One region of the uncultured Azonexus sp. genome, then DNA from elsewhere that is predicted to be linked to it. Evidence: riboswitches for the same ligand, from Rfam matches in the RefSeq annotation. Region 1 holds a riboswitch; the other holds the start of a gene.
The links. A riboswitch is a leader RNA that binds a small molecule or an ion and turns the genes downstream of it on or off. The one in region 1 is predicted to bind S-adenosylhomocysteine.

Region 1 (4,868 bases):
GGTCGAAACCGCCGGTCGGCATGGCGTCGCCGAGATCGGCGGCGGTTAGCGCGCGGCAGTTGATGCCTTCCAGTGCGCTGACGCGCCCGTCGTTTTTCAGCTTGGCGTGCAGTTGAGCATGACCGACATCGACGCCGACCACTTTTGCGGCGCCGGCCTGCAGCAGGCAGTCGGTGAAGCCGCCGGTGGATTGCCCGACATCGAGGCAGATCCTGCCGGTGACATCGAGACCGGTGTGCGCCAGGGCGCCGGCCAGCTTGAGGCCGCCGCGCGAAACGTAGCGGTCGCTTTCGTCTTCGACAACGGTGAGGCTGGCGTCGGCAGGCAGTTCCAGCGACGGCTTGGCGATTGCCTTGCCGTCGACGAGTACCCGGCCTTCGCCGATCAGTCGCTGCGCCTGCGTGCGCGACGCCGCCAGTCCGCGCTGGACCAGCAGTGCGTCGGCGCGCAGCAGGCCGTGACGATCGACCGGCGTCTTGACCGGTTTCTCGTCACGTTGCCGACCGCCCTGGCGGGCATGGAAGGAGTTCATGCTTATCGGGGCGGCCTCGGTGGCAGCTGCGGACGATCAGTAGCGGTAGTGGTCGGCCTTGTACGGGCCTTCCACCGGCACGCCGATGTAGTCGGCCTGTTGCTGCGTCAGCGTCGTCAGTTGCACGTTGAGCGTCTTCAGCTGCAGGCGGGCGACCTTTTCATCCAGGTGCTTGGGCAGCGTGTACACACCGACCGGGTAGTCGGCGGTCTTGGTGAACAGCTCGATCTGGGCGATGGTCTGGTTGGCGAACGACGAGGACATCACGTAGGACGGGTGGCCGGTGGCGCAGCCGAGGTTCACCAGGCGGCCCTTGGCGAGCAGGATGATGCGCTTGCCGTCCGGGAAGATGACGTGGTCGACTTGCGGCTTGATCTCTTCCCACTGGTACTTTTCCAGCGACGCGACGTCGATTTCGTTGTCGAAGTGGCCGATGTTGCAGACGATGGCGTTGTTCTTCATCTTGACCATGTGGTCATGGGTGATGACGTGGAAGTTGCCGGTCGTGGTGACGAAAATGTCGGCCTTGTCGGCGGCGTATTCCATGGTGACGACGCGGTAGCCTTCCATCGCGGCCTGCAGCGCGCAGATCGGGTCGATCTCGGTGACCCAGACCTGCGCCGACAGCGCGCGCAGGGCCTGGGCGGAACCCTTGCCCACGTCGCCGTAGCCGCAGACGACGGCGATCTTGCCGGCGACCATCACGTCGGTGGCGCGCTTGATGCCGTCGACCAGCGATTCGCGGCAGCCGTAGAGGTTGTCGAACTTGGACTTGGTCACCGAGTCATTGACGTTGATCGCCGGGAACTTGAGGTCGCCGCGGGCATGCATCTGGTACAGGCGATGCACGCCGGTGGTGGTTTCTTCGGTGACGCCCTTGATCTGGGCCAGGCGCACCGAGTACCAGGTCGGATCGACGGCCAGTTTGGCCTTGATCGCGGCGAACAGGATGGTTTCTTCTTCCGAACCCGGCTTGGCCAGCACCGAGATGTCCTTCTCGGCCTTGGCGCCGAGGTGCAGCAGCAGTGTTGCGTCGCCGCCGTCGTCGAGGATCATGTTCGAGTAACCGCCGTCGGTCCATTCGAAGATGCGGTGGGTGTAGTCCCAGTAATCGACCAGGGTTTCGCCCTTGACGGCAAAGACCGGGATGCCGGCGGCAGCGATGGCGGCGGCGGCGTGATCCTGGGTCGAGAAGATGTTGCACGAGGCCCAGCGGACTTCGGCGCCGAGCGCGGTCAGCGTCTCGATCAGCACGGCGGTCTGGATGGTCATGTGCAGCGAACCGGTGATGCGTGCGCCCTTGAGCGGCTGGGTCTTCGCGAATTCTTCGCGAATGGCCATCAGGCCCGGCATTTCGCCTTCGGCGATGCGGATTTCCTTGCGACCCCAGTCGGCAAGGTTGATGTCGGCAATGACGTAGTCTTGGGTATTAGCCACAGTAAGCTCCTGAATAACTGTGACGGGGAGGGGCGGTGTTCAACTCACCGAACCCCCTGCGCCCGGCAGGGTTGGACAGTGAGCGCAGTTTTGAACCGAGCCTGAGAGATAGGGTCTCTTGCAGCGCTCCTCGGTAGGTAGCGGATTATAAACCGTTTTCAGACTGTTTCGGCAGCCCAGTAGCGGTCCACATCCTTGATTCCCCATTTTTCGGCATCTTCGCGGCCGGCAATCTTTTCGGCGCTGCGCGCCAGGTCGATGATTTCCGGCTTCAGATAGCTTTGCGAGCGGGTCGAGAAAAATACCTTGAGCCGCGGTTTGAGCAGCGATTGCCCATTCTGTTCGACGACCACGCCGAGCTTGCCGGATTCGAGCCGGACCAGCGAACCGACCGGGTAGATGCCCAGGCTCTTGACGAAGGCCTGGAAGATGGCCGGATCGAAATGCCCCTTCCATTCGGCCATCCGCCGGATCGATTCGGCAGGGTCCCAGCCGGCCTTGTACGGGCGGTTGGAGGTGATTGCGTCGTACACGTCGCAGACCGCGCCCATGCGCGCGTAAAGACTGATCGCCTCGCCGGACAGGCCGGCCGGATAGCCGCTGCCGTCGAATTTTTCATGGTGGTGCAGGCAGACGTCGCGGGCGATTTCGCTGGCGCCGTTGCCGGCCAGCAGAAGCTTGTGGCCTTCTTCCGGGTGGGTCTTGACCACGGCGAATTCGGCGTCGGTCAGCTTGCCGGGTTTGTTGAGCACGGCGCTCGGCATCATCGCCTTGCCCAGATCGTGCAGCAGACCGGCCATGCCGGCTTCGCGCGTTTGTTGCTCGTCGAGTCCGAGCTGGCGGGCCAGCGCGATCATCAAGGCGCAGACGGCGACGGAATGCAGGTAGGTGTAGTCGTCCGCCGTCTTCAGGCGGGCGATGCTGACCAGCGCACCGGGGTTGCGCAGCATCGAGTTGGAGATTTCCTCGACCAGCGGTGCCGCAGCTTCGGCCTCGATGGCCTTGCCCATGCGTGCTTCCTGGAACATCGAGACGACGGCTTCACGGCCTTTGGCAACGATGCGCGAGGCGCGTTTCACTTCGTCGGCAAAGGCGGCCTTGGGCTGAACGACGGGCGGTGGCGGGGGGATTTCCTCGATGGTCTGGAATTTTTCCTCGCTGCGGGTGCGGTCCGCTTCGATATCGATGCCCTTGTCGATGTCGATCCACACTTCGCGGATGCTGCTTTCCCGGATCAGGACCAGATCCTGCGCATCCTTGAGGACGAAGCGGGTCCGCCAGAACGGATGGTCCAGCCAGTCGCCACAGAAGGCCTGAAGGTGCATGCCGAGCCGCAGATGCTCGACCGGGATTTTTTTCAGCATATGTGGCAATAGTAACAAAAATAAAAGGGGCCGAAGCCCCTTTTGTCTTGCTGTTGTTGCCGATTACAGGCCAGCGTCGCTTTTCAGCAAATTGGCGCGGTCGGTGGCTTCCCACGAGAATTCCGGCTCGTCGCGGCCGAAGTGGCCGTAGGCGGCGGTCTTCTGGTAGATCGGGCGCAGCAGGTCGAGCATGTTGACGATGCCCTTCGGGCGCAGGTCGAAGTGCTTGCGGACCAGCGCGGTCAGCGTTTCGTTGCTGACCTTGCCGGTGCCGTAGGTCTCGACCATGATCGAGGTCGGCTCGGCGACGCCGATGGCGTACGAAACCTGCACCAGGCACTTGCTGGCCAAGCCGGCGGCGACGATGTTCTTGGCGACGTAGCGGGTGGCGTAGGCGGCCGAGCGGTCGACCTTGGACGGGTCCTTGCCGGAGAAGGCGCCGCCGCCGTGCGGTGCGGCCCCGCCGTAGGTGTCGACGATGATCTTGCGGCCGGTCAGGCCGCAGTCGCCCTGCGGGCCGCCGACGACGAAGCGGCCGGTCGGGTTGACCAGGAACTTGATGTCGCCCTTGATCAGCTCCTTCGGCAGGACCGGCTTGATGATCTGCTCGATGGTCGCTTCGCGCAGGTCTTCCAGGCTGATGTCCGGCGAATGCTGGGTGGACAGCACGACGGTGTCGATCGAGTGCGGCTTGCCATCGACGTAGCGGATGGTGACCTGCGACTTGGCGTCCGGGCGTGCCCACGGCAGGCGGCCGTCCTTGCGCAGCATGGCCTGGCGCTCGACCAGGCGGTGCGACAGATAGATCGGCAGCGGCATCAGCGACGGGGTTTCGTCGCAGGCGTAGCCGAACATCAGGCCCTGGTCGCCGGCGCCTTGGCCGAGGTTGTCGTCGTAGGCGGCGTTGACGCCCTGGGCGATGTCCGGGCTCTGCTTGTCGTAGGCGACGAGCACGGCGCAGCCCTTGTAGTCGATGCCGTAGTCGGTGTTGTCGTAGCCGATACGCTTGATCGTGTCGCGCGCGATCTGGATGTAATCGACGTTGGCGTTGGTGGTGATTTCACCGGCCAGAACGACCAGGCCGGTGTTGCACAGGGTTTCGGCGGCAACGCGGGAATGCTTGTCCTGCGACAGGATGGCGTCGAGGATGGCGTCGGAAATCTGGTCGGCGACCTTGTCCGGATGGCCTTCGCCAACGGACTCCGAGGTGAACAGGTAATCGCTCATGGAATGCTCCAGTGGTCCTTGGGTCCGGCGTTACCGGCTTCGGACCACGAGCAGGCGACGCTTTAGCGGATTTTGTGAATCGCCCCGCAAGTTGTCTGTTTAACTCGGCGATTCCATAATGATAGGCCTTTGCCGATTTCTTTCAACCCCCGGGGTCTCATGGTTTTCCTGTTCCGTCTGCTGTCGCATCTGCCGCTGTCCTCGATTCACCGGCTGGGTGGCTGGCTCGGGCGTCTGACCTATCTGCTGTCGCCGACCTACCGGCGCAACCTGCGCGGCAACATGGCGCAGGCCGGCATCGACCCGGC
Region 2 (4,868 bases), 150 kb from region 1:
GGTATTCGGCGTGCTCTGGGCACGCCAGGTCTTTCATCCGATCGAGCGCATGCACGCGACCATGAACGCCATCCAGAACGGCGATGGCACCGCCCGCGTCGGCCCGGTGCCCAATGTCGACGAGGTCGGCGACCTGGCCCGGCACTTCGACCGCCTGCTCGAAAGCCAGCAGGCGCAGGCGCTCGCCCTGCAACGCTGGGGCGAAGCCCTGGACGGCAAGGTGGCCCAGCGCACTGCCGAATTGCAGGAAGCGCTGGCAACCCTGCGGTCGACGCAGGGCAAGCTGATCACTCAGGAAAAAATGGCCGCCATCGGCCAGTTGACCGCCGGCGTCGCCCACGAAATCAACAATCCGATTGCCGTCATCCAGGGCAATCTGGAAATGGCCCGCGAAGTGCTCGGCGAGCAAGCCAAACCGGTCGAGCCGGAATTCCGGCTGATCCTCGATCAGGTGCACCGCATCCGCCTGATCGTGACCAAGCTGCTGCAATTCGCCCGACCGCAGGAATACGTCGGCTACCTCGAACCGGTCGGCGCCCAGCAACTGATCCACGATTGCCTGCTGCTGGTCGGTCACCTGTTGCGCAAGGGCAATATCGCCATCGAACAGCAGATCGATTCGGCGCGGCTGGTCACCTGCAACAAGAACGAGCTGCAGCAGGTCGTCATCAATTTGTTGGCCAACGCGATCCAGGCCATGCCCGACGGCGGCACGCTGCGGCTGGCGGTCGAGGACTGGGACGAAGCCGACATGCCGATCGGCCTGCGCCTGAGCGTCGCCGACTCCGGCCCGGGCATCCCGGAAGCCGACCGCGAACACCTGTTCGAGCCCTTCTACACCGCCCACAAACCCGGCGGCCACGGCCTTGGCCTGTGGGTCAGCAAATCGCTGGTCGAACGCTACGACGGCCGCATCACCGTCGACTCCCCAGACGGGGGCGGCGCCGTATTCACGATCTGGCTGCGCTGCGAGCCGCTGGGCTGAGGCGGCGGTTCAGCCGTGACGCCGCCGCAATCCGCTCATTCAGTCGGCGCGAACCCGTAGTAGGAACCATAGGCCGACGGCGCCGGCGCGTAGGCGGCAACCTTGATGGCGTCTGCCAGGGTGACCTGGTTGGTGAGGCCGTCGATGCCGTCGGTCTCCCTCAGCCACCGCTCTTCGACTTCCCTTTCGCTCAGGCCGTTGAGGCACAGATTCGTGTCGAAACGCTCGGAGCGGTATTCAAAAGCCATGTCATGGGCGATGAACAGGGTATGGATACAGGCGGTGATCAAGGTTTCGTCCACCGGATCGGCCCCCATCACCCGGGTGCCGCAGAAAGGGCAATGCACCGGGGTGTAGTAGAAAGTCTTGAGCTGGTTGCGCTGGATGGCGTGGGTCATGGTCATGCTGTTCTCCGTGTCGTTTTGAACGGACTGGGCCGAAGGCTTTCGGCCAGCCGCCTGAATCTCACCGCTCGATGAATTGATAGCGCTGAAGGTCGGAATGGGACAGTCCGGCCAGTTCGCCAACCACCCGGTTGATGCCCCGGCCCAGTAGCCACCAGGCGTTGCCGTAGGGCAGGACGGAAATACCCGATTCGGCGCACAGGCGTTCCGCCAGGGCACGTTGTTTTTCTATGTTCATTGATTCTTTTCTAGGTTTGCCCGGGAATCGGCAGGCGCCGATCCGGGGACTTCATGCCGGCAATGGGTGTCGGCATGAAGGGACTGACAGTCACGCCAATGCGGCTGTCAGAGAGAAGGCCTGGAGAATCAGGCGATCTGGATGTTGCTGGCTTGTTTGCCCTTGGGACCGTTGGTGATGTCGAAACTCACCCGTTGGCCTTCGGCCAGGGTCTTGAAACCATTGGATTGAATTGCGGAAAAGTGAGCGAAGAGATCTTCGCCGCCGCCTTCAGGTGAAATGAAGCCAAAACCCTTGGAATCGTTAAACCACTTGACGCTACCTGTTGCCATATCTTGAATCTCCGAAAATTGCGGGGCGGAATGCCCCTGGGTGGGGCGAGATCAAGAGGGCAAAGCGAAGATGGGGGAATGGCGCCGCAGAGCTGCGGGTACTAAACCGACAAAATAACAATACAACTAGAAATCGCTGCGGTGCACAATACGCGGCATTGCATCCCTTAGCAAACTAAATCGTCATGGCGGATGCTGACCACGGCACATCCGCCACGTGACCAGACAGGCTGAGCGACTGTTTTTGCAGGGAAAACTTGGCTTTCGGCCCGTCGACGGCTACACTTCACCCCCTGCCGAGGAGCGCTGCGACCATTTCAGTGAATGGCCAGGCTCGGCAACGATCAACGGCGCTCGCAAACCCCAAGTTTCCCGCCGGTTTGCAGCGCCGTTCGCTTTTTGGCGGCGTCACCGGTGCTTTGCCGAGGTAATCCATGATCCAGCCCGACCGTACTGCCGAACTCCACGCCCTGCTCGAACAACGCCTGCTCGTCCTCGACGGCGCCATGGGCACGATGATCCAGCGCCACGGCCTGCAGGAGAAGGACTACCGCGGCGAGCGCTTCAAGGATCACCCGCACGACCTAAAGGGCAACAACGACCTGCTGGTGCTGACCCGCCCCGACATCATCGGCGGCATCCACCGCGAGTACCTGGAAGCCGGCGCCGACCTGATCGAGACCTGCACCTTCAACTCGACCGCCGTCTCGCAGGCCGACTACAACCTGACCGAGATCGTCTACGAACTGAACTTCGAAGGCGCCGCACTGGCCCGCCGCCTGTGCGACGAATTCACCGCGCAGAATCCGGCCAAGCCGCGCTTCGTGGCCGGCGTCCTCGGCCCGACCTCACGCACCGCGTCGATCTCGCCCGACGTCAACGACCCCGGCTACCGCAACGTCACTTTCGACGAACTGGTCGCCAACTACTTCGAAGCGACCACCGGGCTGATCGAAGGCGGCGCCGACATCCTGCTCGTCGAAACCGTGTTCGACACGCTGAATGCCAAGGCCGCGCTGTTCGCCATCGAGAAGTACTTCGACATCGCCGGCCGCCGCTGGCCGGTGATGATCTCGGGCACGATCACCGACGCTTCCGGGCGCACGCTGTCGGGACAGACCGCCGAAGCCTTCTGGAACTCGCTGCGCCACGTCCAGCCGCTCTCCTTCGGTCTCAACTGCGCGCTCGGCGCCAGCGAGCTGCGCCAGTACGTCGAGGAACTGTCGCGCGTCTGCGACTGCTACGTCTCGGCCCACCCCAACGCCGGCCTGCCCAATGCCTTCGGCGGCTACGACGAAACCCCGGAACAACTGGCCGACGAGATCGCCGGCTGGGCCGAGCGCGGCATCGTCAACATCGTCGGCGGCTGCTGCGGCACCTCGCCCGAGCACATCCGCGCCATCGCGCAACGTGTCGCGGCGCTCACCCCGCGCCAGAAACCGGTCATCGCACCGGCACTGCGCCTGTCCGGGCTGGAAGCCTTCAACGTCACCGCCGACTCGCTCTACGTCAACGTCGGCGAGCGCACCAACGTCACCGGTTCGCGCGCCTTCGCGCGGATGATTTTGGAGGGCCGCTTCGACGACGCGCTCGCCGTCGCCCGCCAGCAGGTCGAGAACGGCGCCCAGGTAATCGACATCAACATGGACGAGGCGATGCTCGATTCGCTCGCCGCCATGGACAAGTTCTTGAAGCTGATCGCCTCGGAACCGGACATCTCGCGCGTGCCGATCATGATCGACTCGTCGAAGTGGGAAGTGATCGAGGCCGGCCTCAAGTGCATCCAGGGTAAAGGCATCGTCAATTCGATCTCGATGAAGGAAGGCGAAGCCAGGTTCCTGGAACAGGCGAAACTCGCCCGCCGCTACGGCGCCGCCGTCATCGTCATGGCCTTCGACGAAAAGGGCCAGGCCGACACCTACGAACGCAAGATCGAGATCTGCGGCAAGGCGTATGAGCTGCTGACCGGCATGGGTTTCCCGGCCGAAGACATCATCTTCGACCCGAACATCTTCGCCATCGCCACCGGCATCCCGGAACACGACAACTACGCCGTCGATTTCATCGAATCGGTGCGCTGGATCAAGGAAAACCTGCCGCACGCACACATTTCCGGCGGCGTTTCCAACGTGTCGTTCAGCTTCCGCGGCAACGACCCGGTGCGCGAGGCGATCCACACCGTCTTCCTCTACCACGCCATTAAAAACGGCATGACCATGGGCATCGTCAACGCCGGCATGCTCGGCGTGTACGACGACCTGGAGCCGGAGCTGCGCGCCAAGGTCGAGGACGTGGTTTTGAACAAGAACCCCGGCGCCGGCGAGGCGCTGGTTGATTTCGCGCAGACGGTCAAGGAAGGCAAGGCCAAGGACGCCGGCCCGGACCTCTCCTGGCGCGAGCAGTCGGTCGAAAAGCGCCTGGAACACGCGCTGATCAAGGGCATCACCGATTTCGTCGTCGCCGATACCGAGGAAGTCCGCGTCAAGCTGGAAAGCGAAGGCAAGCCGCCGCTGGCGGTCATCGAAGGGCCGCTGATGAGCGGCATGAACGTCGTCGGCGACCTGTTCGGTGCCGGCAAGATGTTCCTGCCGCAAGTCGTCAAGTCGGCGCGCGTCATGAAGCAGGCGGTCGCCCACCTGCTGCCCTACATCGAAGCCGAAAAGGCCCGTACCGGCCTCGGCTCCAAGGGCAAGATCCTGATGGCGACGGTCAAGGGCGACGTGCACGACATCGGCAAGAACATCGTCGGCGTCGTGCTCGGCTGCAACGGCTACGACGTCATCGACCTCGGCGTCATGGTGCCTTGCGACAACATCCTCAAGGCGGCGCTCGAGCACAAGGTGGACATCATCGGCCTCTCGGGCCTGATCACCCCGTCGCTGGAAGAAATGGCCCACGTCGCCGCCGAG

Region 2: it holds a riboswitch for S-adenosylhomocysteine, as region 1 does, so the genes downstream of both, metH (methionine synthase) here and ahcY (adenosylhomocysteinase) in region 1, are expected to answer to the same signal.

What each region holds. Positions count from the first base shown of each region.
Region 1 covers NZ_CALJNI010000008.1:118,644-123,511, reverse strand. The annotation lists gene Q0799_RS06530 (TlyA family RNA methyltransferase) at 1-532, opposite strand, end outside; gene ahcY (adenosylhomocysteinase) at 569-1,969, opposite strand; S-adenosyl-L-homocysteine riboswitch at 2,043-2,107, opposite strand; gene Q0799_RS06520 (HD-GYP domain-containing protein) at 2,128-3,333, opposite strand; gene metK (methionine adenosyltransferase) at 3,397-4,560, opposite strand; gene Q0799_RS06510 (lysophospholipid acyltransferase family protein) at 4,720-4,868, shown strand, end outside.
Region 2 covers NZ_CALJNI010000008.1:271,951-276,818, forward strand. The annotation lists gene Q0799_RS07290 (cache domain-containing protein) at 1-985, shown strand, start outside; gene Q0799_RS07295 (hypothetical protein) at 1,021-1,383, opposite strand; gene Q0799_RS07300 (hypothetical protein) at 1,451-1,627, opposite strand; gene Q0799_RS07305 (cold-shock protein) at 1,756-1,959, opposite strand; S-adenosyl-L-homocysteine riboswitch at 2,252-2,322, shown strand; gene metH (methionine synthase) at 2,397-4,868, shown strand, end outside.